DNA from 3 places in the Variovorax sp. PAMC26660 genome. Region 1 is predicted to be linked to each of the others. Evidence: riboswitches for the same ligand, from Rfam matches in the RefSeq annotation. Region 1 holds a riboswitch; each other region holds the start of a gene.
The links. Region 1 has a riboswitch for glycine ahead of H7F35_RS19545 (ABC transporter substrate-binding protein). Riboswitches for the same ligand answer to the same signal wherever they lie in the genome.
Positions count from the first base shown of each region.

Region 1 (6,202 bases):
GAACATGGAGTCGATGACCTCGCGGTCCAGCAGCGCGACCTTGGACTTGAGCACGACGGTCTTGCCGCTCTTGGTCAGCAGTTCCATCTTGACGTTGCGCGCGCGGTCCAGGGTCATGGACTTTTCGCCGTGATAGAAGTCGCCGCCGTGCATGTGCGAGACGTGCGAGCGCGAGGCCTGGCTCCAGTCGGCCATGCTGTGCGGGTTCTTGCGCGCGTATTCCTTCACCGCGTTGGGCGCGCGGCGGTCGGAGTTGCCCTCGCGCAGCACCGGGTTCACCGCGCTGCCGGTGCACTTGTTGTAGCGCACGCGGATGTCCTTGGCCTCGTCCGTGGTCGGGTTCTCGGGGTAGTCGGGGATCTTGTAGCCCTTGTCCTGCAGCTCCTTGATCGCGGACTTGAGCTGTGACACCGAGGCGCTGATGTTGGGCAGCTTGATGATGTTGGCCTCGGGCTTGAGCGTGAGCTTGCCCAGCTCGGAGAGGTTATCGGGCACTTTCTGGTCGTCGCTCAGGAATTCGGGGAACTCGCCGAGGACGCGGGCCGCGACGGAGATGTCGCTGGTGACGACGTCGATACCGGCCGGGTGGGTGAAGGCGCGGATGATGGGCAAAAACGCGTAGGTCGCCAGCAGGGGCGCCTCGTCGGTCAGGGTGTAGACGATGGTGGGTTGCTTCGAGCTCATGCGCTTGCTTCCGTAATGCTGTGTTGTCGGGTGGCAGGGAGTTCAGGCGGGATCTGACCGCCAGAACCGCCGATTGTCGCCGGGCGCGCCGGTGAGATGCCATTTCACGGCCGGATCACCCCGCGGCGGCCTGTGTCAATGCAGCGGCAAGTCGATGCAAGCCGCGAGCGGGACCGTGTCGACGCGCGCGGCGCTGGCGACCAGCACAGCCTGCGAGGCTTGCCCCGAAAAGCCGGCGAGCGTGGCCCACAGGCAGCGGATCGACGCGGCATCGAGCCCGGCCGTGGGCTCGTCCAGCAGGAGCAGCGGGCGTCCCGACGCCAGCCCGGCCGCCATCCAGACCTTGCGCTTCGAACCCGTCGAAAGCATGTACATCTTCTTGTCGAGGTGCGGGCTCAGGGCGAAGCCTTCGACCAGGGCCTGCCACTTTTCTTCGCTGAAATGCGGGTTGCCCTTGTTCAGGGTGGCCGCGCATTCGCGGGGAGTGACTTCGTTGAACCGGTCCGTCGTGGGATCGACGAAGAACACGTTCTGGCGATAGGCCTCGGGTGCGCTGTCCAGTCGCGCGCCGGCCGCGGTCAACCGGCCGGTGGCGGGCAGCAGGCCGGCGATCACCTGGAGCAGCGCGGACTTGCCGGTGCCGGTGTCGCCGTACAGCAGCGTGACACCCGGGCCGATGGAGGCGTTCCAGTCGGCGGCGAGTGCGGGTTGACCCGGATATGCGAAGCCGAGGTCCTGGATCTGGAGAAGGGGGCGGGGGAGGGGAGAGTCGGTCGTGTTCACGCGGCGGTTTTAACTCATAGGGCGATGACGGCTGGCTACCATTCGCGCATGAAAAAACTCCTCACCGTCGGCGCCGGCAGCTTGCTCCTCGCCCTGGGGCTCGCGGGCCCCGCCATGGCCGCGCCTTCGGCGCAGGTCTTCGTTGCGGTCAAGGCGCCGGAGTCCGTCGATGCCGAGTGGCGTGCCCACCTGTGCGCCTTGCTGCCCCAGCCCTGCGACGCCCAGGCGCTGACGCTGCACCGGCCGCGCGGTGGCGCGCCCGGCGACTACGTGGTCATTTCAGAGAAGCCGCTGGCCATGGCGCGCCTGAAGCGCAATGCCGCCACCGCCGCCTGGCAGCTCGATCGCCTGCACGACTTCTCGAACTACGTGGCCTCGCTGCAGCAGGACCGCAAGAGCGACGACCCCGAGGTGTATCTCAGCCTCGCGCCGGCGCTCTATCCACTGGCCGAAGGCCGCTGGGCCGCGGCCGTGACGCAGCGCCAGTCCGAAAGCTACTCGGGTGGTGGCGCGTCTTTCGTCACGGCCGACTTCGTGCCGCTGGACACGCCGCCGGGTCAGCCGGCCAAGGCCGCGCACGAAGGTGTTCCTTACTGGTGTTCGCGATCGATCCGCGCCTGCTTCAGCGAGAAGGACTACAAGACCTCGCAGCACTGCCACGACGAAAGCCGCGGCAGCCTGCGCATTGCCTACGACGAGCCCGCCAAGGCAGGCGAGCCCTATGCGTGGCGCTACACATGGCTGCAAAGCGACTGGCCCGCGAACACCGGTCCCAGCGCCAACAAGCGCACCACCGTCAGCTTCACCGACGACTCGACCGAAGGGCTCGACTTCTGCGGCGGCGGCATGCAGTAGTTTTTTCGGCGTGCCATCAGGCCTGAGCGGCCCGAGTGGCACACAAACTGCTTAGAGAAATCGATCCAGGAGAAATGCCGGCTCGATGCTTCGAGTTAGTGCATTACCGAAGGCGATAGCCCAGAACGCTCAGGTCCCAAGACTGGATTTTTTCTAACGCTGGAGAGCGTTGCCCGGCGCCGTTCAAGGTGCCGAGGGCAGCCGCCGAAGGGGCAAGCCATGTGCGATGTGCGCGCATGGTGAATCTCTCAGGCCAAAGGACAGCAGGGGCACGCCGCGCCAACGCGCGGGGTGTCCTTGTTCGCTTCCGGAGCCTGTGTCCATGACTTTCATCCGAGCGCCTCGCGCATCCCTGCCATCGGCTTTGCCGCGGCGGCGGCCCGCGCGTGGCCGAAGCCTTTTCACGTTCACACCTTCCCCATTCCTTCCACCGGAGAACTGAAGCATGCTGTCGAAAAAAAACCTGATGACAACCCTCCTCGCGGGCGCGCTGTTTGCCGCCGCTTCGGCGAGCAGCTTCGCGCAGGATGCGGGCAAGGTGCTGCGCCTCGTGCCGCAGTCCGACCTGAAGATCCTCGACCCGATCTGGACCACCGCCTTCGTCACGCGCAACCACGGCTACATGGTCTACGACACGCTCTTCGGCGTGGACGAGCGGGGCAAGGTGCTGCCGCAGATGGTCGACAAGTACACGACCAGCGCCGACGGCAAGACCTGGAACTTCACGCTGCGCAAGGGCCTGGCCTTCCATGACGGCAAGCCTGTCACCTCCGACGACGTGCTCGCCTCGCTCAAGCGATGGGGCCAGCGCGACGGCCTGGGCCAGAAGATGTTCGCCGCCATGGACAAGACCGAGGCGGTCGATGCCAACAGCTTCAGGTTCGTCTTCAAGGAGCCCTTCGGCATGGTGCTCGACGCGCTGAGCAAGCCTTCGTCGAACCCGCCCTTCATCATGCCGGCGCGCGTGGCCGCCACCCCGGCCGACAAGCAGATAGACGACGCCACCGGCTCCGGCCCCTACATCTTCAAGAAGGACGAATACCGCCCCGGCGAAAAGATCGTCTACCTGAAGAACACCAAGTACGTGCCGCGCGCCGAGGCGCCCTCCGGCACGGCCGGCGGCAAGAACGTGTACGTCGACCGCATGGAATGGATCGTCCTGAAGGACGCGCAGACGCAGGCCAATGCGCTGGCCAACGGCGAGGTCGACATGATCGAGTGGGTGCCGTCGGAGCAGTACACCGCACTCAAGAACAACCCCGCCATCACGCTCGACAGCCCCGTGTCGAAGGGCTCGTTCGCGCTGCACCTGAACCACCTGATCCCGCCCTTCGACAACCCCAAGATCGCGCAGGCCGCCTTCATGGCCATCAACCAAGAGGCGCTGATGCGCGCCCAGCTCGTGCACAAGGAGCTGTACAACAGTTGCGCTTCCATCTACCCCTGCGGCTCGGCCTTCGCGTCCGACAAGACCGGCTACTTCACCGGCAAGCCGCAGTTCGAGAAAGCCAAGGCGCTGCTCAAGGAAGCAGGCTATGACGGCAAGCCCGTGGTGCTGATGTACCCGGCCGACTTCGCGGTGCTCAACAAGTTTCCGCCGGTGATGGCGCAACTGCTCAAGCAGGCCGGCTTCAACGTCGACATGCAGTCGATGGACTGGCCCACGCTGGTCACGCGCCGCGCCAAGAAGGACCCGGTCGACAAGGGCGGCTGGAACCTCTTCATCACCGGCTGGGGCATTGCCGACAACATGAACCCGATGTTCTTCGCGCCGCTCACGGGCAATGGCGAAAAGGGCTGGTTCGGCTGGGCCACCGACGACAAGCTGGAGCAGCTCAAGTCCGACTTCCTTGCCAGCACTGACGAACCCAAGCGCAAGGAGTTGGCCACCGCCATCCAGCAGCGCGTGTACGACACCGGCATCTACGCGCCCATCGGCGAATACAAGCCGCTCACGGCCTACCGCAAGGGCGTGGTGAGCGGCGTGGTGCGCTCGCCGGTGGCCGTGTTCTGGAACCTGAAGAAGAACTGACGCGGCCGGACCCGGGAGTCACCCATGCTGCTCTTTCTTGCACGCCGCATTCTCTCGACCGTGCCGGTGCTCGTCATCGTCGCGCTCATCGTGTTCCTGATGCTGCGGCTCGCGCCCGGCGACCCGGCCGCCGCCATCGTGGGCGACAGCGGCACCAGCGAGAACATCGCCCGCGTGCGCGAGCAACTGGGGCTCAACCAGTCGCTGCCCGTGCAGTTCTTCCACTGGAGTGCGCAACTGCTGCAGGGCAACCTGGGCGAGTCGTACTTCATGAAGAAGACGGTGGTGGAACTGATCGGCCAGCGCATCGAGGCCACGGTGTCCCTCGCCGCCGTGACGCTGGTGGCCACCATCCTCATCGCGGTGCCGCTCGGTGTGATCGCAGCGTGGCGCCACGGCGGCTGGCTCGACCGCATGCTGATGGGCTTCTCGGTCATGGGCTTTTCAATACCTGCGTTCGTGATCGGCTACGTGCTCATCTGGATCTTCGCGCTGCACCTGCAGTGGCTGCCGGTGCAGGGCTATCAGCGACTGAGCCAGGGGCCCTGGCTGTGGATCAAGCACCTGATCCTGCCGTCGATCACGCTGTCGATCATCTACGTGGCGCTGATCGCGCGTGTCACGCGCGCGGCCGTGGCCGAGGCGATGACCGAGGACTACATCCGCACTGCGCGTGCCAAGGGCATCTCCGAGACGCGGCTGCTGATGCGCCACGCGCTCGCCAACGCGGCCATTCCCATCGTCACGGTCATCGGCATCGGTATTGCGCTGCTGATCGGCGGCGTGGTGGTCACCGAGACGGTGTTCGCCATTCCGGGGCTCGGGCAGCTCACGGTCGACGCGGTGCTGTCGCGCGACTTCCCGTTGATCCAGGGCATCACGCTGTTCTTTTCCGTCATCTATGTGCTCATCAATCTGCTGATCGATGTGAGCTACCTGGTGTTCGACCCCCGCATCCGGTACTGAACGAAGTGAACGGAAACACCATGACCGATTCGACCCTTCCCCTTCCCCTTGCCACAGTGCCAGACATCGCCATCGAAGCGCTGGCACCGCCGCAACGGCGCTCGCTGCTCAAGCGCATCCTGGCCGACTGGTCGGTGCGCGCGGGCGGCAGCGTGTTGCTGCTGCTCGTGCTGATGTCGCTGGCCGCGCCGTGGCTCGGCACCATCGACCCGACCGCCATCGACCCCGGCAGCGGCAACCTCATGCCCGGCACGCGCGGCGAGTTCAACAGCCTGGCCGGCGACACCTTCGAGCACCTGTTCGTGATGGGCACCGACAGCCTCGGGCGCGACATCTGGAGCCGCACGCTGTACGGTGCGCGCGTGTCGCTCACGGTAGGCATTGCCGTGGCCGCGCTCGCCATGGTGTTCGGCATGCTCGTGGGCCTGCTGGGCGGTTACTTTCGCCGCATCGACGGCGTGATCATGCGGCTGATGGACGGCGTCATGGCCATCCCCGGCATCCTGTTCGCGATCAGCCTCGTGGCGCTGTTCGGCGGCACGCTGCTCACCGTGGTGGTGGCCATCGCGGTGCCCGAGATTCCGCGCGTGGCGCGGCTGGTGCGCTCGGTGGTGCTCACGGTGCGCGAAGAGCCGTATGTCGAGGCGGCGATTGCGCTCGACACGCCGACCTGGAAGATCCTCGTGCGGCACATCCTGCCGAATGCGATTGCGCCGCTGATCATTCAGGCGACTTATGTGTGCGCCTCGGCGATCTTGGTGGAAGCCATCCTGTCCTTCCTCGGCGTAGGCCTGCCGGCGGACATGGCGACCTGGGGAAACATCATGGCGGAGGGCCGCGCGCAGTTCAACCAGTACCCGCACAACGTCCTGTTTCCGGGCA
Region 1 covers NZ_CP060295.1:4,140,288-4,146,489, forward strand. Annotated here, with positions in the region: gene H7F35_RS19530 (NADP-dependent isocitrate dehydrogenase) at 1-684, opposite strand, end outside; gene H7F35_RS19535 (ATP-binding cassette domain-containing protein) at 820-1,467, opposite strand; gene H7F35_RS19540 (hypothetical protein) at 1,516-2,322, shown strand; glycine riboswitch at 2,472-2,596, shown strand; gene H7F35_RS19545 (ABC transporter substrate-binding protein) at 2,789-4,354, shown strand; gene H7F35_RS19550 (ABC transporter permease) at 4,379-5,320, shown strand; gene H7F35_RS19555 (ABC transporter permease) at 5,341-6,202, shown strand, end outside.

Region 2 (6,202 bases), 1.1 Mb from region 1:
GTTCGGCCAGCGGGAACGCGCCGAGTTCGCGCGAGTAGGGGTGCGCCCATTCCGTTCCGAGCAGGCTGGCCGCCGTGTGCGGTGCGTGCTTGAGCGGGTTGTCTTCCTTCGGCCACACGCCTTCTTCGATGCGGCGGATTTCGCCGCGAATGGCGATCATTGCGTCGATGAAGCGGTCGAGTTCGGCCAGCGGCTCGCTCTCGGTCGGCTCGACCATCAGCGTGCCGGGCACCGGGAAGCTCAATGTGGGCGCGTGGAAGCCGTAGTCGATCAGGCGCTTGGCCACGTCTTCGGCGGTGACGCCGCTGGTGTCTTTCAGTGGGCGCAGGTCCAGGATGCACTCGTGCGCGACATGGCCGTTGGGGCTTGCGTACAGCGTGGGGTAGTGGTCCTTCAGGCGCGCGCTGATGTAGTTTGCGCTCAGGATCGCGGTTTCGGTCGCGGCCTGCAGGCCCTTGGCGCCCATCATGCGGCAGTACATCCAGCTGATCGGCAGCACGGCCGCGTTGCCCAGCGGCGCGGCCGAGACGGCGCCCACGCCGTTCGATGCCAAACCTGCCGTTGCATGGCCCGGCAGGTAAGGCACGAGGTCTTCGACCACGCAGACAGGGCCGACGCCGGGGCCGCCACCGCCGTGCGGAATGCAGAAGGTCTTGTGCAGGTTCAGGTGGCTCACGTCGCCGCCGAACTCGCCCGGCGCGGCCACGCCGACCAGCGCGTTCATGTTGGCGCCGTCCACGTACACGCGGCCGCCGTGTTCGTGCACCAGCTCGCACAGCTCCTTCACGCGGGTCTCGAACACGCCGTGCGTGCTGGGGTAGGTGATCATCACGGCCGCCAGGTTGGCGCTGTGCTTCTCGCAGGCACGCTTCAGGTCGTCCATGTCGACGTTGCCCTGCGCATCGCAGGCCGTCACCACCACCTGCAGGCCCACCATCTGCGCGCTCGCGGGATTGGTGCCGTGCGCCGACGACGGAATCAGGCAGATGTTGCGATGGCCCTGGCCCTTGGCTTCATGGAAGGAGCGGATGGCCAGCAGGCCGGCGTATTCGCCTTGCGAGCCGGCATTGGGCTGCAGGCTGATGCCCGCGTAGCCAGTCGCTTCGCACAGCCAGGCGCGCAGTTGCGCGTCGAGTTGCGCGTAGCCCTGCAGCTGGTCGGCCGGTGCGAAGGGGTGGATGTTCGCGAACTCGGGCCAGGTGATCGGGATCATCTCGCTGGTCGCATTGAGCTTCATCGTGCAGCTGCCCAGCGGGATCATGCTGCGGTCGAGCGCGAGGTCCTTGTCGGACAGGCTGCGGATGTAGCGCAGCATCGCGGTTTCGCTCTTGTGCGTGTTGAACACCGGATGCGTGAGGAAGGGGCTGGTGCGGCGCAGGTCTTCGGGGATCAGCGGCACGGCCTTGCCGGCAAGGTCGTCGAAGCGCGGCATCGGCGTGCCGGCGGGCACGAACAGGGCCCACAGCGTTTCGACGTCGGCGCGCGTGCTGGTCTCGTCCAGCGAGATGCCCAGGTGCTGCTGCAAACGTTGGCGCAGGTTGACGCCGGCGGCGTAGGCACGCTCGATGATCTTCGGCGTGTCGTCGTCGGTGCGGACGGTCAGCGAATCGAAGGCGGTGGTGTTGACCGGCTCGCGACCCATCTGCGCGAGGCCTTGCGCGAGGATGGCGGTGAGCGCCGCTACGCGCTGTGCGATGCGCGTCAGGCCATCGGGCCCGTGGTACACGGCGTACATGCTGGCGACGACGGCCGGCAGCACCTGCGCCGTGCAGATGTTGGATGTGGCCTTCTCGCGGCGGATGTGTTGCTCGCGCGTTTGCAACGCGAGGCGGTAGGCGGGCTGGCCGTGCGTGTCGACGCTCACACCGACGAGGCGACCCGGCAGCGAGCGCTTGAACGAGTCGCGGCAAGCCAGGTAGGCGGCGTGCGGGCCGCCGTTGCACAGCGGCATGCCGAAGCGCTGCGTGGTGCCGCAGACGATGTCGGCATCGAACTCGCCTGGCGCGACGAGCAAAGTGAGTGCCAGCAAGTCGGCCGCGACGATGAAGGCGGCGTCGCACTGGTGCGCGTGGCCCGCGAGCGGTCGCAGGTCGTGCACGTGGCCGGTGGTGGCGGGGTATTGCGCGAGCACGCCGAAGAACTCGCCGCTCACCATCAGGTGCGGCAGCGTTTCGGACACGGTGCTCACCTTGACCTCGATGCCCAGCGGCGCGGCGCGCGTCTTGATGACTTCGATGGTCTGCGGATGGCAGTCGCCCGAGACCAGGAACACGTTGCTTTTGCTCTTCACGCTGCGCTTGGCGAGCGTCATGGCCTCGGCGGCCGCCGTGGCTTCGTCGAGCATCGATGCGTTGGCGATGGCCATGCCCGTGAGGTCGCACACCATCGTCTGAAAGTTGAGCAGGGCTTCCATGCGGCCCTGCGAAATTTCGGCCTGGTAGGGCGTGTAGGCGGTGTACCAGGCGGGGTTTTCGAGCACGTTGCGCAGGATCACGCCCGGCGTGTGCGTGCCGTAGTAGCCCTGGCCGATGAAGCTCTTGAACACCTTGTTCTTCGACGCCATCGCCTTCAGTTCGGCCAGCGCATCGGCTTCGGTCACCGGTGCGGGCAGGCGCATGGGCCTGGTGCGGCGGATGGCCGCGGGCACGATGCCGTCGATGAGTTCCGCCCGCGTCGCCGAGCCGATCACCGGCAGCATGCGCGCCTCGTCCGCCGCATCGATGCCGATGTGGCGGGCGAGAAATTCTTCGGCGTTCTCTAGTTCTTGCAAAGAGGGAAGGGCGGGAATCGGCATGGCGGTGAAGGCTTGGGGAGAAGAAGGAAAGGCGGGGGAACGCGGTGGATCAGGATTCGGCGGCGAACTTGTCGTAGGTGGCCGAGTCGAGCAGCGCGTCGAGTTGCGCGGGTTCGCTCAGCTTGACCTTGAAGAACCAGCCGCTGGCCAGCGGGTCGCTGTTGGCAAGCGACGGATCGGCGCGCAGCGCTTCGTTCACTTCGGTGATCTCGCCCGACACGGGCATGAACACGTCGGCGGCGGCCTTGACCGATTCGACGACGCCGGCGACTTCGCCTTGCGCAAAGGTCTTGCCGACTTCAGGCAGGTCGACGAACACCACGTCGCCCAGCGCGTCCTGCGCGTGCAGGGTGATGCCGACGGTGGCGGCACCGCCCTCGGCCAACACCCATTCGTGGTCCTTGGTGTACTTGATGCTCATGGGAAAACTCCTCGTGGAAAAAATGAATCGGGGTGCAGAGCCTAGCCGGGTCTGCAGTGTTCAGCCGCGGTAGTAGCGGGTCGGCACGAAAGGCATGGTCGAGACTTCCATCGGCACGGGCTTGCCGCGCACGATGGCCTGCACGCGCGTGCCGGGTTCGGCAAAGGCGGTGGCCACATAGCCCATGGCGATGCAGCGGTCGGCCGTCGGGCCGAGCAGGCCGCTGGTGACGACGCCGATGTCCTGGCCCTCGAAGGACTGCAGCACCGTGCCGTCGCGCACCGGAATGCGCTCGAGGGCGACAAGGCCCACGCGCTTGCGCTTGAGCGTGTCGTGGTCGGTGTGGCCGGCGGCCCCTGCCGTGACTGCGGCGAGCTGCGCCAGGATCTTGGCCGCGCCCGGAAAGCCGCCTTCGCGCGCGCCGCCCGCGCGGCGCACCTTCTGCATCGCCCAGTTGAGCGAGGCCTCGACCGGCGTGGTCGTGGTGTCGATGTCGTTGCCGTACAGGCACAGGCCGGCTTCGAGCCGCAGCGAATTGCGCGCACCGAGGCCGACGGGCTTGACCTCGGACTGGGCCAGCAGCAGGCGGGCCAGAGCGTCGGCATCTTTGGCGGCCACCGAAATCTCGAAGCCGTCTTCGCCGGTGTAGCCGCTGCGGGTGATGAAGGCGGCAATGCCGCCGATCTGCACCGCGCCGCCGGTCATGAACACGAAGCGCTCGATGCCGGGCGACAGCCGCGCCAGCGTGGCGGCGGCCTGCGGGCCTTGCAGCGCGAGCAGCGCGTGGTCGGGCAGGGGCTGAACGTCGCAGCGCGCGCCGATCTGGCGCTGGATGTGGGCGATGTCGTCCACCTTGCAGGCGCCGTTCACGATCACGAAGATCGAGCCGTTGCCTTCGTTGAAGAACATCAGGTCGTCCAGGATGCCGCCTTCGTCGTTCAGCAGCAGGCCGTAGCGCTGCTTGCCGGCGGGCAGGTCGATCACGTCGACCGGCATCAGGGTCTCGAAGGCGGCGGCCGCGTCGGGCCCGACCAGGCGCAACTGGCCCATGTGCGAAATGTCGAACAGGCCGGCCGCGTCGCGCGTGTGCTTGTGCTCGGCCATCAGGCCGGCGGGGTATTGCACCGGCATCGAGTAGCCGGCGAAGGGGACCATGCGGGCGCCGAGTTCCACGTGCAGGTCGTAGAGCGGCGTCTTGAGAAGTTGGGCGTCGGAAGCGGAGGAAGCGGCCACGGGGCACTCCAAAGGGGCAGTCGAAATCCATGGCTGCAACGCCACGGGCTACCCCTGCTGTCCTCTTTACCTGAGAGATTCGCCCCACGATCGGGGTTTGCTCCTTCGGTGGGCCGGTGCAATGCATGCAACGGCCTCTCTCCAGCAAGGAAACGCCGGTTTGCACTGGCGCCTTGTCAGTCCTTTTGCCTGAGCGTTCGGGAATCCCCTGCGCCTTCGGCGGCCCCGTCGTGCGGGGCTCTCTCCTGACCCGGGCGAGTGTAGTGGATCGCGCGGACCGCAGCTTCAGGCTTCAGTGCACGACCTCGGCCGGCGGCAGCAACCGGTCGATGCGCTCGCGCAGCGATTCGGCGCGCTCGGGGCCGGCGGTTTTCTCGATTTCGCTGAGCATCAGCGCGGCGATGGTCAGCATGGCCTCGCGGTCGCGGGCTTCGCGCAGGGCGTCGCGCATCTGCAGCGCGAACTTCGGATCGCGCCGCACGAACATGCGCTCGCAGATGTCGAACAGGAACATGCGCGTGGTTGCCAGCGAACGCTTGCCGTCGAAGGTGTCGGTGGAGGTTGCGATGCGGATCGGCTCGGCGGCGGCCAGCGGGGCGGGCTGCGCAGCCGCAGCGGCCTGGGCTGTCGCTTGCGCGGCGGCAACGGCGGCGGCGGCTTGCGGGTCTTCCAGATAGCCCCGCTGCACCAGCGTGTGGATCGCCTGCTCGGCTTCGCCACGGTTCGTGAAGAGCGGGCTGAAGTCGGTCAGCGAGCGCCGACCGTCGGCCATCAGCAGCAGCGCGCGCTCACGCTGGCTGAGCGTGCGCTGGCCGCCCTGGAGTTCGTCGCGCGCCTTGTCGGTCTTGGTGGGAAACATGGCAGCCACAGCTTTCGGAGGTCGAGGGCTGCAGCATCGTGGCCGGCGGTGACATCTTCATGAACCTATTTCCCTTACAGGGGAAAAATCGTCGCCGGCTCTTGGCGCGGGTCAGGCGCCGATGCTTTCCTTGCGGATCAGCCACTGGTTGCCCACGCGCTGCAGCTCCAGCGTCTTGCGGTCGGTGTGGTTCAGCTTGTCGGCGCGGTAGACCTGCTTGAAGCGGGCGCTGGCGGTCTGGCCGTTGACGCTGATCACCAGGTCGTCGATGGTCACGCTGATCTTCGACTTGCCCGTGATGCGGGCGCGGCGATCGGCTTCCCAGCGCTTGCGGTCCTGGTTGCGGGCTGGCGTGAAGTCGGGCGCGTAGGCTGCAAGGTAGCGGTCCACGTCGCGGGCGGACCAGGCTGCGGCCCAGGCGCGCACGGCGGTTTCCACTTCGGCGATGCCGGCAGTGGGCGCCGCCGCAGGTGCCGCGGCGGGTGCCGGTGCCGGCGTCGCTGCCGCAGGCGTTGCCGGGGCGGCTGGCGTCGTGGGCGCTGCCGGCGTGGCAGCAAAGGCTGCCGTGGACAGCAGGCCCCCGGCAAGAAGACAGGTGACGAATCGATTCATGGCGCGGTTTCCCTCTTTGTCAGTTATCAGCGTCGAACGCGACGCCGATTCTGGCAGTGAATCCGCTGTGGGCCGAACCGGCGCCCGTTCAGGCGGTCGCGGCCCCTTCGAGGTCGACCGGCGCGATCACCGGTGCCCGGTTGCGCAGCCGCAAGGCCAGCACGGTCGCGACGCACAGCACGCAGAGCACCGCGGTCAGCGTGACACCCAGGCCGCGCGCATCCGACAGCATGCCGAACAGCGGCGACACCAGCCCGCCCACCGACAGCGCCAGCCCGAGCGT
Region 2 covers NZ_CP060295.1:5,223,066-5,229,267, forward strand. Annotated here, with positions in the region: gene gcvP (aminomethyl-transferring glycine dehydrogenase) at 1-2,794, opposite strand, end outside; gene gcvH (glycine cleavage system protein GcvH) at 2,844-3,215, opposite strand; gene gcvT (glycine cleavage system aminomethyltransferase GcvT) at 3,276-4,448, opposite strand; glycine riboswitch at 4,496-4,603, opposite strand; glycine riboswitch at 4,616-4,706, opposite strand; gene H7F35_RS24670 (hypothetical protein) at 4,741-5,307, opposite strand; gene H7F35_RS24675 (DUF4440 domain-containing protein) at 5,419-5,919, opposite strand; gene H7F35_RS24680 (MFS transporter) at 6,008-6,202, opposite strand, start outside.
Region 2: it holds a riboswitch for glycine, as region 1 does, so the genes downstream of both, gcvT (glycine cleavage system aminomethyltransferase GcvT) here and H7F35_RS19545 (ABC transporter substrate-binding protein) in region 1, are expected to answer to the same signal.

Region 3 (6,202 bases), 820 kb from region 1:
CCGGACTCGGCTGCACCGCGTACTGCAGGTTGATGCCCCACTGGCTTCCGTCCCCCAGCAACTGCTGAAACCGCGGCGTGTCCTGCGGCGTGCTGATGATCAGAATGTCGCGCATGCCGCCCAGCATCAACGTACTGAGCGGGTAGTAGATCATCGGCTTGTCGTACACCGGCAGCAGCTGCTTGCTGAGCGCCAATGTCGCGGGGTGCAGGCGAGTGCCCGAGCCACCGGCCAGGATGATGCCTTTGCGTTGAGTTGTGGTCATGCGTTTCTTCTCGTGTGAATCTCAGAGCGTCTCGCGCAGCATGCGCGCAACGCCTTCCTGCCAAGGCGGCAGGCGCAGCCCGAAGGTGGTCTGCAGCTTGGTGGTGTCGAGGCGCGAGTTGTGCGGCCGCGTAGCGGGCGTCGGAAACGCGCTGGTGGGTACGGCTTCGACGGCCTGCGGCCCGGCCTTGAGTTCGACACCGGCCTGCTGCGCCATCTCAAGCACGAATCTCGCATAGCCGTACCACGATGTCTCGCCACCCGCGATCGCGTGATAGAGGCCTGCCTTGGCCGGGTCCTGCAGCGTGGAGCGAATGGCGTGCGCCGTCACGTCGGCCAGCAGCTCTGCCCCGGTGGGCGCGCCGAACTGGTCGTCGATGACGGTCAACCGGTCACGTTCCTTGGCGAGCCGCAGCATGGTCTTGGCAAAGTTGCCGCCGCGCGCGGCGTAAACCCAACTGGTGCGAAAGATCAGATGCCTGGCGCAGTGCGCAGCCACCAATTGCTCGCCTTCGAGCTTGGTCTGTCCATACACGCTGAGCGGACCGGTCGCATCGTCTTCCTTCCAGGGCTTGCTGCCGCTGCCATCGAAAACGTAGTCGGTGGAGTAGTGAACCATCAGCGCACCGATCTGCTGTGCGGCCTCGGCCACCACGCCCGGTGACGTGGCATTCAGCTTGCGCGCAAAGTCGGGCTCGCTCTCGGCCTTGTCGACAGCGGTATGCGCTGCTGCATTGACGACCACGTCAGGACGCACCTTGAGCACCGTCTCGGCCAGTTGCTCGGGACAGCTGAAGTCGGCATTGAAATCTGTGCTGTCGAAATCAAGCGCGACCAATTCACCCAATGGCGCCAGGCTGCGCTGCAGCTCCCAACCGACCTGCCCACCCTTGCCCAGCAACAACAACTTCATGCAGCAGCCTTCGCGTCGTATTGCTTCTCCACCCATTCACGGTACGCGCCGCTTTGCACATTGCGCACCCATTCGCCGTTCGCGAGATACCACTCGACGGTCTTGCGAATGCCGGTGTCGAAGGTGTCTGCGGGCTTCCAGCCGAGTTCGCGCTCGATCTTGCGCGCATCGATGGCGTAGCGGCGGTCGTGCCCCGGGCGGTCGGTGACGTAGGTGATCTGCTCCTTGTACGGCTTGCCATCCGCCTTGGGGCGCAGTTCGTCGAGCAGCGCACACACGGTATTGACGATCTCGATGTTCGGCTTCTCGTTCCAGCCGCCGACGTTGTAGGTTTCACCCAGCTTGCCAGCTTCGAGCACCCGACGGATGGCGCTGCAGTGATCCTTCACGTAGAGCCAGTCGCGCACCTGCATGCCGTCGCCGTACACGGGCAGCGGCTTGCCGGCCAGCGCGTTGACGATCATCAGCGGGATCAGCTTCTCGGGAAAGTGGAACGGCCCGTAGTTGTTCGAGCAGTTGGTGGTCAGCACCGGCAGGCCGTAGGTGTGGTGCCAGGCGCGCACGAGGTGGTCGCTGGCGGCCTTGCTGGCCGAGTACGGGCTGTTGGGCTCGTACTTGTGTTCCTCGGTGAAGGCCGGGTCGGTCTTGGAGAGCGAGCCGTAGACCTCGTCGGTGGAGACGTGCAGGAAGCGGAAGGCCGCCTTCTGGTCGGCCGGCAGCGCACTCCAGAAACCGCGCACGGATTCGAGCAGGCGGAAGGTGCCCAGCACGTTGGTCTGGACGAAGTCTTCCGGGCCGTGGATCGAGCGGTCGACGTGCGATTCGGCGGCGAAATTCACCACGGCGCGCGGCTTGTGCTCGGCCAGCAGGCGGTCGAGCAGCGCGCTGTCGCCGATGTCGCCCTGCGCGAAGATGTGATTCGGGTTGCCCTTGAGCGACGCGAGCGTTTCCAGATTGCCCGCGTAGGTCAGTTTGTCGAGGTTCACGACCGGCTCGTCGCTGTTCGCGATCCAGTCGAGTACGAAATTGGCGCCGATGAAGCCAGCGCCGCCGGTAACCAGGATCATGGGGTCCCCTGTTGTTGTGAAACGATTTGCCCTTCGACAAACCAACAGGCGATTATCCCATCGGCCAGAGGGGCCCAAGCCGCAGGTTTGGCGCTGGCGCAAGCCCCGCCTACAATCGCCCCACTGCAGGAGAGCGGGCCACCCCGGTGGCCCTACCGAAGGCGCAAACTCCCATAAACGCTCAGGTCGGTCCGAACAAGGGATCTGTACTGCACCAACTGAAATGCCGTCTGGAGAGCCACCACGCCACGTGGTGCACCGAAGGAGCAAACCCGCTGCGGGTGCAGCAGGGTGAATCTCTCAGGTACCGAGGACAGGGGGAGCGGCAACTTGGACGGCGGTCGTCCGGTTGCTTGCTATTGATTAAATAGCACACCACGCCCGCCATTCAAGCGCTACAACCTCAAAGGTACTTGAAATGCGCGTGATCGTTCTTGGCGCCGGCCTGCTCGGCGTGACTTCGGCTTACTACCTCCAGCAACTCGGCCACGAAGTGACCGTCATCGACCGGCAGGCCACGCCCGCCGCCGAAACCAGCTTCGCCAACGGCGGGCAGATCTCGGTCAGCCATGCCGAACCCTGGGCCAACCCGAGTGCCCCGCTCAAGGTGCTGCAATGGCTGGGCAAGGAAGACGCCCCGCTGCTGTTTCGCATCCGCGCCGACATGCGCCAGTGGCTCTGGGGCCTGCAGTTCCTGCGCGAATGCACGCCAGCGCGCACCCGGCACAACATCGAGCAGATCGTCCGTCTGGGCACCTACAGCCGCGACACGTTGCAGCAGTTACGCCACGACACCGGCCTGAACTACGACCAGCGCACCCAGGGCATCCTGCATTTCTATACGACGCAGAAGGAATTCGACGGCGCCCTCAAGCCCGCCGAGCAGATGCGCGCCCTGGGCTGCGAGCGCCTCGTGATCTCCGCCGACGAAGCCGTGAAGCTCGAGCCCGCCCTCGCCCACATCCGCCCGCAACTGGCAGGCGCCACCTACACGGCCGAGGACGAATCGGGCGATGCCAACCGCTTCGCGCGCGAACTCGTGGGCCTGGCCGCTGCGGCCGGCGTCAAGTTCCTGATGAGCCACACGGTGACCGCCCTGCGTGAAGCCGGCGGCAGCATCGACCACGTCGAAGCCACCGACGCCGAAGGCCGTTTCCAGCGCATCCGCGGCGACGCCTTCGTGCTCGCGATGGGTTCGCTGAGTCCCCTGTATGCCGCGCCTCTCGGCATCCGCCTGCCGATCTACCCGGCCAAGGGCTACTCGGTGACGCTGCCGGTGAAGGATGCCTCGAAGGCCCACCAGGTCTCGCTGACAGATGACGAATTCAAGCTCGTGTTCTCGCGCTACACCTCCGAATCGGGCGACCGCCTGCGCATCGCCGGCACGGCCGAACTCAACGGCTACGACCGCGACCTGAACCGCGTGCGCTGCGAAGCCATCGTGCGGCGCGTCGAAGAGCTCTTCCCCGGCGCCGGCGACACCACGCAGGCGCAGTTCTGGACCGGCCTGCGCCCCGCCACACCGAGCAACGTGCCGCTGATCGGCAAGACCAAGCTGCCGAACCTGTACCTGAACACCGGCCACGGCACGCTCGGCTGGACGCATGCCTGCGGCTCGGGCAAGTCGATCGCGCGGATCGTGAGCGGGCTCGCGCCGGAAGTCGATTTCGCGTTCACGGGCATGCCGGCGCCCGCGCCGCGCGCACTGCAGCCAGCCTGAGCGCGTCGTTCTTCGCTCGCTCAGTCGTTGCTGGTGAACACCGTCAGCACGCCCGTGTACCCATACAGATGGTGCCGGGCGATCTCGCCTGCAGCGAAGAAGCCGACCAACGGCACGTCGCCCAGCGCGTGGCGCACGATCTGCAGTTCGGCACCCGGCGCGCCGAAATGCGGGCCGCCGCGCCCGGAGCAGCTCACGTACACCGCCCCCGCAATGCGCCGCGCCGGATGCGGTGCGGCCTCCGCCTCGCCCGCCGCGACGGCGCGTGCGGTGGCCAGCGTCTGCTCTTCCGGTTCCAGCTCCTCGCGGATTTCCGCGCAGATGCGCATCAGGTCGGCGCGCGCGGCCTGCGCATTGCGGCGGCAGAAGGTCAGGCGCATACCCGCTTCGGCGTTGTCGGCAATCGCGATGCCGCGCCGCGTCGGGTCAAGGCCGATGATGTGGCGCACCAGCACGTCGGCGCCCAGGTCGCCCGTACGGCGGATGCCGTCGCTGCCCGCGTCGGCCAGGCCGACCAGCGTGCTGCGCACCGCGTCGATGGCTTCCTGTGGACGGTCGAGTGACACCTGCAGATCGGCCAGCAGCACGTCGAGCGCAGGCTCGCCATCGAGCTTGAGCAGCAGGTTGCCGTCGGCCTCGGTGATCTCGCGCTCGCGCACGGCGCCTGAGCGCAGCGGCTGGCAGCCCTGCGTGACGCGCGACACCAGCCGCACGTCCTCGCCGAACACCACGCCCGAGAGGCCGCCCGAAAAAACACCACCCGCCGCGCCATGGCCGCGGATATTGCCGTTGCCGCCGACCGCGAACTGCAGCGCGCTGCCTCGGCCCGACGAGAGTCCGCCGAACAGGTAGCCGGTGTCGGTGCGGCCCGCCATCTCGGCGATCAGTTCCGACAGGTCAGGCGTGGCCGGGTCGGCATGCACGAGCGCGGTGTGCGCCTCGAAGCCGCTCATTTCTGAGTTGCCCAGCGGCGCCACGCCCGAGAACACGCGGTACTGGTCGCTCGGCAAGGCGCAGAGCATCAGGCTCATGCCGGGCTCGTCGAAGTACTCGGCGTTGTTGGCCGACACGCCGATGCCGACCGTGCCCGACCAGTCGGTCACTTCGGGCAGCTCGGCGCTCAGGTGGTCGAGGATTTCCTGCGCCTCGCTCGCATAGTGGTCGGTGATGTAGAGCAGCCCGAGCGTCGGCGAGGACGCGTAGTCAGGCAATGCCATCTGTGCGCGCAACTGGGCCAGCACAAGGCCGGCCGCCATGCGCCATTGCGGATGGGTGGCATGACCAGAGGGAAACAACTTCATGATGCGTGCCGACCCGTTCTCTTCAAAAAAAGTATGTGTATGACGTCAGCGCCGGCTGGCGGTTCGCTTGCGCGCGGCGGTCGACGTCTTTTTTTTGGCGGCGGGTGCCGCCGTCTTCTTCGCGGCAGCGGCAGGCTTGCGGGCGGCCGCTGCCGGCTTGCCCATCACCTTGCCGACCACATCGGCCAGCGGCTGGGCCATGGCTGGCACCTTGAGCTGGGCCGCATCTTGCAGCGCCGAGCTGGCGATCTGCTGGAACTGTTCGGTGAGCGAGCCCCACCACTGCATCGGATCGACCACGCCATCGGCGGCGGCGCCAGCCTTGGCCGAGGCCGGCTTGCTGCGCGGCTTCTTCGGCGACGGTGCTTCTTCAGGCTCGGCGTCGTCCTCGACTTCGGCCGGTTCAGGCTCAGGTGTTGCCGCAGCAGCCGCAGGTGCCGGCGCCATTGCAGCCGCCTGCTTGGTGAACGCGCTGGCGATGTCTTCCATCCGCACGTTCATGCCGCGCAGCGTCGACAGCGTCATCTTCTGCACTTCGAGCGCCTGGATCGTGGCCTTGAGCGCATGGCCGTTCTGTTCGAGCCAGTACTGGACGGTCTTGAGTTCCTGGATGCGCTTGTCGACCTCTTCCACGCTCAGCGTGGGCGCAACCCAGCTCGCGAGGCTTGGAATCCCGGGCACCGCGCCGGCGCCGGCACCCGCAGCGGCGCCCCCGGCGAGGTTCTTCAAGAAGTCGAATCCGGGGACGAATTGACTGAAGGCAAAGGGTGGGCTGGCGTTGCTCATGCAGGAGGTCTCCGGGTGGGTTTTCTTGTGTTGCCAGCTTACTCCAAGCCTTCGGCCTTTGGCCCGGCCTGAAATGGGCCTTTACCCGCCCGCTACCCCTCAAAGCTCGCTGCGGACCTTGCTGAAAACTTTCCAGAAAGTGGCGTCCTGC
Region 3 covers NZ_CP060295.1:3,318,702-3,324,903, reverse strand. Annotated here, with positions in the region: gene rfbA (glucose-1-phosphate thymidylyltransferase RfbA) at 1-265, opposite strand, end outside; gene rfbD (dTDP-4-dehydrorhamnose reductase) at 287-1,177, opposite strand; gene rfbB (dTDP-glucose 4,6-dehydratase) at 1,174-2,244, opposite strand; glycine riboswitch at 2,361-2,461, shown strand; glycine riboswitch at 2,465-2,571, shown strand; gene H7F35_RS15825 (D-amino acid dehydrogenase) at 2,663-3,964, shown strand; gene H7F35_RS15820 (FIST C-terminal domain-containing protein) at 3,985-5,265, opposite strand; gene H7F35_RS15815 (PhaM family polyhydroxyalkanoate granule multifunctional regulatory protein) at 5,311-6,051, opposite strand; gene H7F35_RS15810 (PLP-dependent aminotransferase family protein) at 6,151-6,202, opposite strand, start outside.
Region 3: it holds a riboswitch for glycine, as region 1 does, so the genes downstream of both, H7F35_RS15825 (D-amino acid dehydrogenase) here and H7F35_RS19545 (ABC transporter substrate-binding protein) in region 1, are expected to answer to the same signal.